DNA from 2 places in the Caballeronia sp. LjRoot29 genome. Region 1 is predicted to be linked to the other one. Evidence: riboswitches for the same ligand, from Rfam matches in the RefSeq annotation. Region 1 holds a riboswitch; the other holds the start of a gene.
The links. A riboswitch is a leader RNA that binds a small molecule or an ion and turns the genes downstream of it on or off. The one in region 1 is predicted to bind FMN.
Positions count from the first base shown of each region.

Region 2: it holds a riboswitch for FMN, as region 1 does, so the genes downstream of both, ACSQ83_RS26885 (6,7-dimethyl-8-ribityllumazine synthase) here and ribB (3,4-dihydroxy-2-butanone-4-phosphate synthase) in region 1, are expected to answer to the same signal.

Region 1 is NZ_CAXUPU020000018.1:16,977-20,379, forward strand. It holds gene glpD (glycerol-3-phosphate dehydrogenase) at 1-481, shown strand, start outside; gene ACSQ83_RS19720 (helix-turn-helix domain-containing protein) at 646-1,407, shown strand; FMN riboswitch at 1,508-1,687, shown strand; gene ribB (3,4-dihydroxy-2-butanone-4-phosphate synthase) at 1,848-2,567, shown strand; gene ACSQ83_RS19730 (hypothetical protein) at 2,654-3,403, opposite strand, start outside.
Region 2 is NZ_CAXUPU020000030.1:86,611-90,013, forward strand. It holds gene ACSQ83_RS26875 (taurine ABC transporter ATP-binding protein) at 1-144, shown strand, start outside; gene ACSQ83_RS26880 (ABC transporter permease subunit) at 144-995, shown strand; FMN riboswitch at 1,112-1,306, shown strand; gene ACSQ83_RS26885 (6,7-dimethyl-8-ribityllumazine synthase) at 1,392-1,898, shown strand; gene ACSQ83_RS26890 (YlcI/YnfO family protein) at 2,085-2,225, shown strand; gene ACSQ83_RS26895 (MFS transporter) at 2,484-3,403, shown strand, end outside.

The DNA.
Region 1 (3,403 bases):
AGCCGTCGACAAGCTGGGGGCAGCGCTGCAATCGCCGGCGCGGAGTAAAACCTGGACCGAGGGCGCGCCGCTGCCGGGCGGGGACATTGCCAACGCCGACTTCGCGCTTTTTCTCAGCTCGTTCAAGCAACGCAACAGCTGGCTGCCGGACGAACTCGCGCACCGTTACGCGCGGGCGTACGGAACGCGCGCTCAGAAGCTTCTAGGCAATGCCGGCTCGCTCGCCGACCTCGGCGAGGCCCTGGCGCCCAGCCTCTACGAAGCCGAACTCCGCTACATGCGCGACAACGAATGGACAACCTGCGCGGACGACGTGCTCTGGCGCCGCTCGAAACTCGGCCTGCATCTGGAGCCGGGATCGCTTGAAGACGTGGTTCGCCGCATTGACGCGTGGTTCGCGTCGAGCAAACCCGATGCCGAGCTGCGGGAGACGTCACCCACGCAATCCACGCCGCCCGCACCCGCTCGCACGGTCGTTTAACGAGGGGTTGCCGCGAATAGCTACCCTGCGGCACCTCATAACGGTGTGACGATATCTTCGTTTGCCGCCAGTTGAGCGAATGCTAGTCTTGCCTTCACTCGTTCCCGCGCCGGTTCGCCGAGCGGGTCTGATCGACTGAACGATTGAAAGACTGGAGGCTCATCATGGTTGCATCGGCTTATTCATCGCTGGAACTCGTGCGCGAGTCGTTCGATGCGCGCGCGCCGGCCGAACACGCCGAGGCAACACAGGCGCGTGCGGCAAACACCGTGGCAAACGCGCTTCACACGCAGCCAACGGACGCGCAGGAAGCGAACGACGCGCTCGAATACCTGGTTGGCGTGAACCTCGCGCGGCTGCGCGCCGAACGCCAGCTCTCGCTCGATGCCCTCGCTCGCGCGTCCGGCGTATCGCGCGCCATGTTGGCGCAGATCGAATCCGGGCGTAGCGTGCCGTCCATCAAGGTACTGCACAAGATTGCGAGCGCGCTGAAGGTATCGGTGGCGGCGTTCCTGCGACGCCACGCGATCAATGGCATCGAATATTTGCCGGCTGAAGAGGCAACGCGGCTGGTGACATCGAATGGACGCTTTTCCGCCCGCCCGTTATTTCCGTTGAGCGCGCCTGCATCGGCGGAATTCCATGAACTGAGGATTGCGCCGCTGCACGCCGAATCCGGCAGCGCGCATCCACCCGGCACCACGATCAACCTGGTCGTGAGCGACGGCACGCTGGAAATTCGCGTGCATGACCGGGCGCAGTTGCTAGCCACCGGCGACGCCATTGTGTTCGACGCCGATCAACCCCACACGCTGCGCAATCCCGGCAACACGGAAGCGCGCGCGTACCAGGTGACGGTGAACGCGGAAACGCCGCCGCGCTGGCATGTTCCGGCCGATTCACGTCGTATCGACGATGCCAGCTAAGCAAGCTTGCCTGCAAGCTAGAGGCAGGCAGTACTGCAACATTGGCAAGTCTGCTGTATCCTGAAATTCGTCGCGTTGTTAAGTGTTTAGCGACAAGTCAGTACGTCTTCAGGGCGGGGTGCAATTCCCCACCGGCGGTATGCGAGCGGCGAAAGCCTCTCGCGAGCCCGCGAGCGCCTGTGAATGCAGCTTGCAAGTCATTGCGAGCCGCCCAGCGGGGTCAGCAGATCTGGTGAGATGCCAGAGCCGACGGTCATAGTCCGGATGGAAGAAGATGTGCAGACGGTCATGTCCGTTTCGCGTGTTTGCCGCGGCGCATTTGCGTCCGCGTTAAACCGGCGCTGTCGAATTGACGGCGTTGAAGACGCGTGTCGTTCTGTCTGTTTGCAATGCCCTGAAACGTTTTTCGCCCCATTTTCTTTTGCGAGAGCGTTTCACTCATGTCCGATTCAGTTTTCACCTCCCCGGCCACCGCCTTTGCCGATCTTGCGCAACTTCGTGCAGGTGAAGCGTCCGTTGCGATCCCTCATCGAATTGCCGCTGCCCTGCAAGCGTTGCGCGAAGGCCGCGCGGTCGCCCTGCTCGACGACGACGATCGCGAGAACGAAGCCGACCTGATTTACGCCGCTGAAAAGCTTGATGTCGAAGGCATGGCGCTGATGATCCGGGAGTGCAGCGGCATTGTGTGCCTGTGCCTTCCTGACGAGACCGTTCGCGCGCTCCACTTGCCGCCGATGGTCGCCGACAACGGCAGCAAATACGGCACGGCGTTCACGGTTTCTATCGAAGCACGCGAGGGCGTGACGACGGGCGTATCGGCCATTGACCGGCTGACCACGATCCGCGCTGCGATTGCCGATAACGCGAAGGCTGGCGATATCGTGAGTCCCGGCCATGTGTTCCCGCTGCGCGCGCAGCCGGGCGGCGTGCTGACCCGGCGCGGTCATACGGAAGGAACCGTCGATCTGGCTATCCTCGCCGGGTTGAAGCCTGCCGGCGTACTGTGCGAATTGATGAACCCGGACGGCACGATGGCGCGCGGTGCTCAGATCGATGCGTTTGTTAAGGAGCGCAACATTCCGGTGCTGACAATCGCCGAACTCGCCGATTTCCGGATGGCGCTTGCCGCCGCACGCGAACTGGCGGAAGAAACGGTTTAACGACGCATAGAAGCAATAAAAAAGCGCGGCCCTGAACAAAAGGGTCGCGCTTTTTATTTATGGGTTGTGGAAGAACCCGGCAAAAATCACACGGCTTCCGCCCTCAAAATCGCCGCGAATTTTCTATAAAGCCACACCGAGCAAGTTGCCCCCGTCGCCGTATAAAGCAGCGTGCCTACGCTTTGCACGATCATCAAACCCATGGTCAGGCTGCCGATAGACCCGGCCGTCGCCAGCATTTCCGCGACCACGGTCAGCACCGTCGCAATGCCGACGACCGGCAGGATCGCGAGCAAGGCGGCTGTCGTGATGAACCAGAAATGTCCGCGCGTGTCCTCCCAGGCGGCGCGCCACTGGATCCGGCCACCAACAGCCGTGTGCGGAAACAGCAAGGCAAGCCGCGCAGACACATAACTCACGCCGCAAACAACCAGCACCGCGAGCGTGGCGGCCGCGGCCATTGAGGTGCCGCTCGACAACCCCGCCAGCCGCAACCCGATCCAGGCGATCATGACCGCGAGCGCCGCGCCTACGTACCCCGCAAGTAACGCGATGCAGAGCAGGAAATAGCGCCGGATACCGGCGTCCCAGAGGTGCATCGGCGCAGGCGTGGAGACCGGTGCGGCGGCAGGCGCGGCGGATTCAGCGTGCAACTTCATCGCAAAGCGGACCACGAATACGGCCAGCACAGCGAGGACCAGCGTCTGTACGAAGGTGACGCCAAGGGAAATCAGCCCTTGAGTGAACCCCGCGGCGTGACCGGCGCTGCTGCTGGTCATCGCCGTGAGCGAACTGTCCGATGCCGCCAACCCGGAAAATTGCGCCTTGTATCCGGC
Region 2 (3,403 bases), on a different contig from region 1:
CACACATTAACGTTCGCGCGGCAGTTTCTTGAATCTCGCGATGCCCGCGCGGTGAAGTCGTCGCCCGAATTTATCGAGTGGCGCGAGCGGCTGGTTCGACGATTGCATGACGGATCTCACGCTACGCTGCAGGAGGTGACCTGATGAGTTCGATCGACTCGTTACCAACCGCTGCAGCCGTGTCGCGGCCTAAGCTAAAACGCAAACCGCGTCGTGGCCTTCCAGGTGAAGGTCCGACAGCTGCATTGAGCGTGTTGTCAGTTGCAGCCATTGCCGCGCTCTGGTGGGCGGCAACGTCATTTCATTGGGTAGCGCCGCTTTTCCTGCCCTCACCGCAAGCGGTGTGGAGCGCATTCATTGACGCATGGAATGGCCGTATTCAAGGCGGCTTGCCGCTGTCCGAGCATTTGCTGTGGAGCGCCATTCGCGTGTTCGGCGCGTTCGCATTGGCGAGCGTGACGGCCGTGCCTGTCGGCATCCTGATGGGCGTCAGCCGCATTGCGCGAGGCCTGCTCGATCCGCCCCTGGAGTTTTACCGGCCGCTGCCGCCGCTCGCGTATTTGCCGCTGGTCGTGATCTGGTTCGGTATCGATGAAACCGCGAAGCTGATCGTGATCTACCTCGCTTGCTTCGCTCCGATCGCGATGGCTGCACGCGCCGGTGCGCGAAGCGCAACCGCCGAGCAGGTGAACGCCGCGTATTCACTTGGCGGGAGCTTCGCGCAGGTTGTGCGGTTTGTCGTGCTGCCCGCCGCGTTGCCCGAGATCCTGACCGGCTTGCGGATTGCGATCGGATTTGGCTGGACCACGCTCGTCGCGGCCGAGATGGTGGCGGCAACGGCTGGACTTGGGCAGATGGTGTTGAACGCGTCGAGCTTTCTCAGAACCGATGTCGTGGTGATGGGGATCGTGCTGATCGGCTTGATCGCGTGGACTTTCGATCTCGGTATGCGCGCCCTGGAGCGGCGGTTGGTTCCCTGGCGCGGGAAGGCTTAGCGAGTGCCCGTCGTGGGCATGATGGTTCGGAAGAAACCCCATTGCCGTCGTTGAATAGCTAGCTAAGTACGGCGTATTTTTAAAAATCGTGATAATTTACGTTCCGTTCACTAAGAACGAGTTCTCGGGGCGGGGTGAAACTCCCCACCGGCGGTAATCGCGTACAGCTTCTGCGCGTAGCCCGCGAGCGCTTTGTGTTTTGCCTTGAATCTTCCGTCCATTTTGCGTGAAGGCGTGGCGAAACGCGAAGGTCAGCAGACCCGGTTTGATTCCGGGGCCGACGGTCATAGTCCGGATGAAAGAGAACGGGATGGCATGTGTCCGCTCGCGCGAAAGCATTTGCGTTAGAGGAGACGTGCCGTCCTTCGCCCTGTTCACACAAACAGGCTTAAATTTATGACGCTCGCAACGACCCTCGAAAGTAATCCTGCCGTTAGCTCGGCAGCCAAGCCCCGTGCACGCATCGCGTTCATTCAATCGTGCTGGCATCGCGACATTGTCGACCAATGCAAAGCGTCCTTCCTTAGCGCCATCCAGGCCCAGGGATTCAGCCGCGATGACATCGATCTCTACGAAGTCGCCGGGGCTTTCGAAATCCCCCTGCATGCGAAGCTGCTCGCTCAACGCGGCGGTTACGCGGCTATTGTTGCAGCGGGTCTTGTGGTCGATGGCGGTATCTATCGGCACGAGTTCGTGGCGCAGGCTGTCATCAACGGCTTGATGCAAGTGCAACTGGAAACGGGCACGCCGGTCTTGTCCGCTGTACTGACGCCGCATCACTTTCACTCTGGCGAAGAACACACGAAGTTCTTCCACGAGCATTTCGTCGTGAAGGGCGTTGAGGCGGCTACTGCTTGCGCCGATACCATTCGTAAGATCGCAGCGCTGGCAAACGTCCGATGATGTAGGTCGGATGCAAACTCAAAAGCGCCACGCGGGGATGTCAGCCTGCGTGGCGCTTTTTGCAATGACAGCATGCTCGGGACGCGGAAGCTGCCTGATCCAGTGCAGCCTCTAATCGGATTTGCTTGCATTCATTTCCAAAACACATGACCATGCATCGCCATTTCAGCGCATGGAGCGTGAATCATGAAAACAGCCACTTTCCCGTCTGTACGAGTCGAACCAGAATTGCGCGAGGCAGCCGAAAGCGTCTTGCAGGAAGGTGAGTCTCTCCGGTTTTGTCAAACAAGCGATTCGCGAGAAGATCCTGCGTCGCCAGCAGCATAGTGAGTTCGTTGCTCGAGGACTCGCGTCACGGGACGACGCTAAGCGCAGCGGCGACTACATGTCGGCCGAGGAAATGCTTTCTCGCCTGAGTAAACGGCTCGCGACAGTACGGCACCAGTTGGAAGACGACTACCACTGACTGTCCACGACGCAATCGTTAGCATTTGAACGTTGCCGAACGTAAGCGCAAGATCCGGGGCGTATCGTGCGTCCCTGCGCACCATGATGATTGGGCCACCTCCCAAGGAGTCCCACTTCATGCCTTCTTCGCAAAACGAGCTTAACAAGCGCGCTCACCGCATTATCCTGCCGTCCGCATTCCATCGATTAGCCTGGTCGAATCTGCTGGCGCAGTCCGCCGAGCAGATCAGTCTTGCCGCCGCACCGCTAGTTGCAGTGTTCCTGCTAGGCGCAAGCGCCGCGCAAACCGGCTTGCTGCAAACCGCCCAGACATTACCCTTTCTGCTCCTCTCATTACCGATGGGCGTCTATGCCGACCGTCATTCCCGACGTGGACTGATGGCAAGCGCAGAAGCCGTTCGCGTGCTGGCAATGATTACGATCCTCCTGCTGATCGGAGCCCATCTCCTCACGTTGCCGATGCTTGCTGTCTGCGGTTTTATCGGCGCAGCGGGTACGGTCGCTTACAGCGTTGCAGCGCCTTCGCTCGTTCCCTCTCTCGTCCCGCGCGATGCACTGCCGGCAGCGAATGGCCGCATCGAGTTGGCCAGAAGCGTGGCGTATTCGGCCGGTCCCGCGATAGGCGGAGTGCTCGTGGGCTCCGTGGGAGCGGGGTGGGCTTATGCATTAGCGACCATGCTGTCGGCGTTCGCCGTTGTGCTGTTACGCGCACTGCCGGTCTCGGCGCATCTGCCCAGAACCGGCAGGCATTTTCTCGCCGAGGTCCGCGAGGGCGCCGCGTTCGTATTCCGCGACCCGCTGCTACGTCCCATTCTCCTGACCGCAGTTTTCTTTAACCTGGGCTATTTCGTGTTGCAGGCAGTCTACGTGGCTTACGCGGCGCACCGCCTGCATATGTCGTCATGGGTGATTGGCGTGAGCCTGGCGGCCTATGGTGCGGGCATGGTGGCCGGCGCGCTGGCAGGACCCGAAGTGTCGAGGCGAATCTGCTTTGGACGGACACTCGTTATCGGCCCTATGTGCGGCTTCCTCGCATC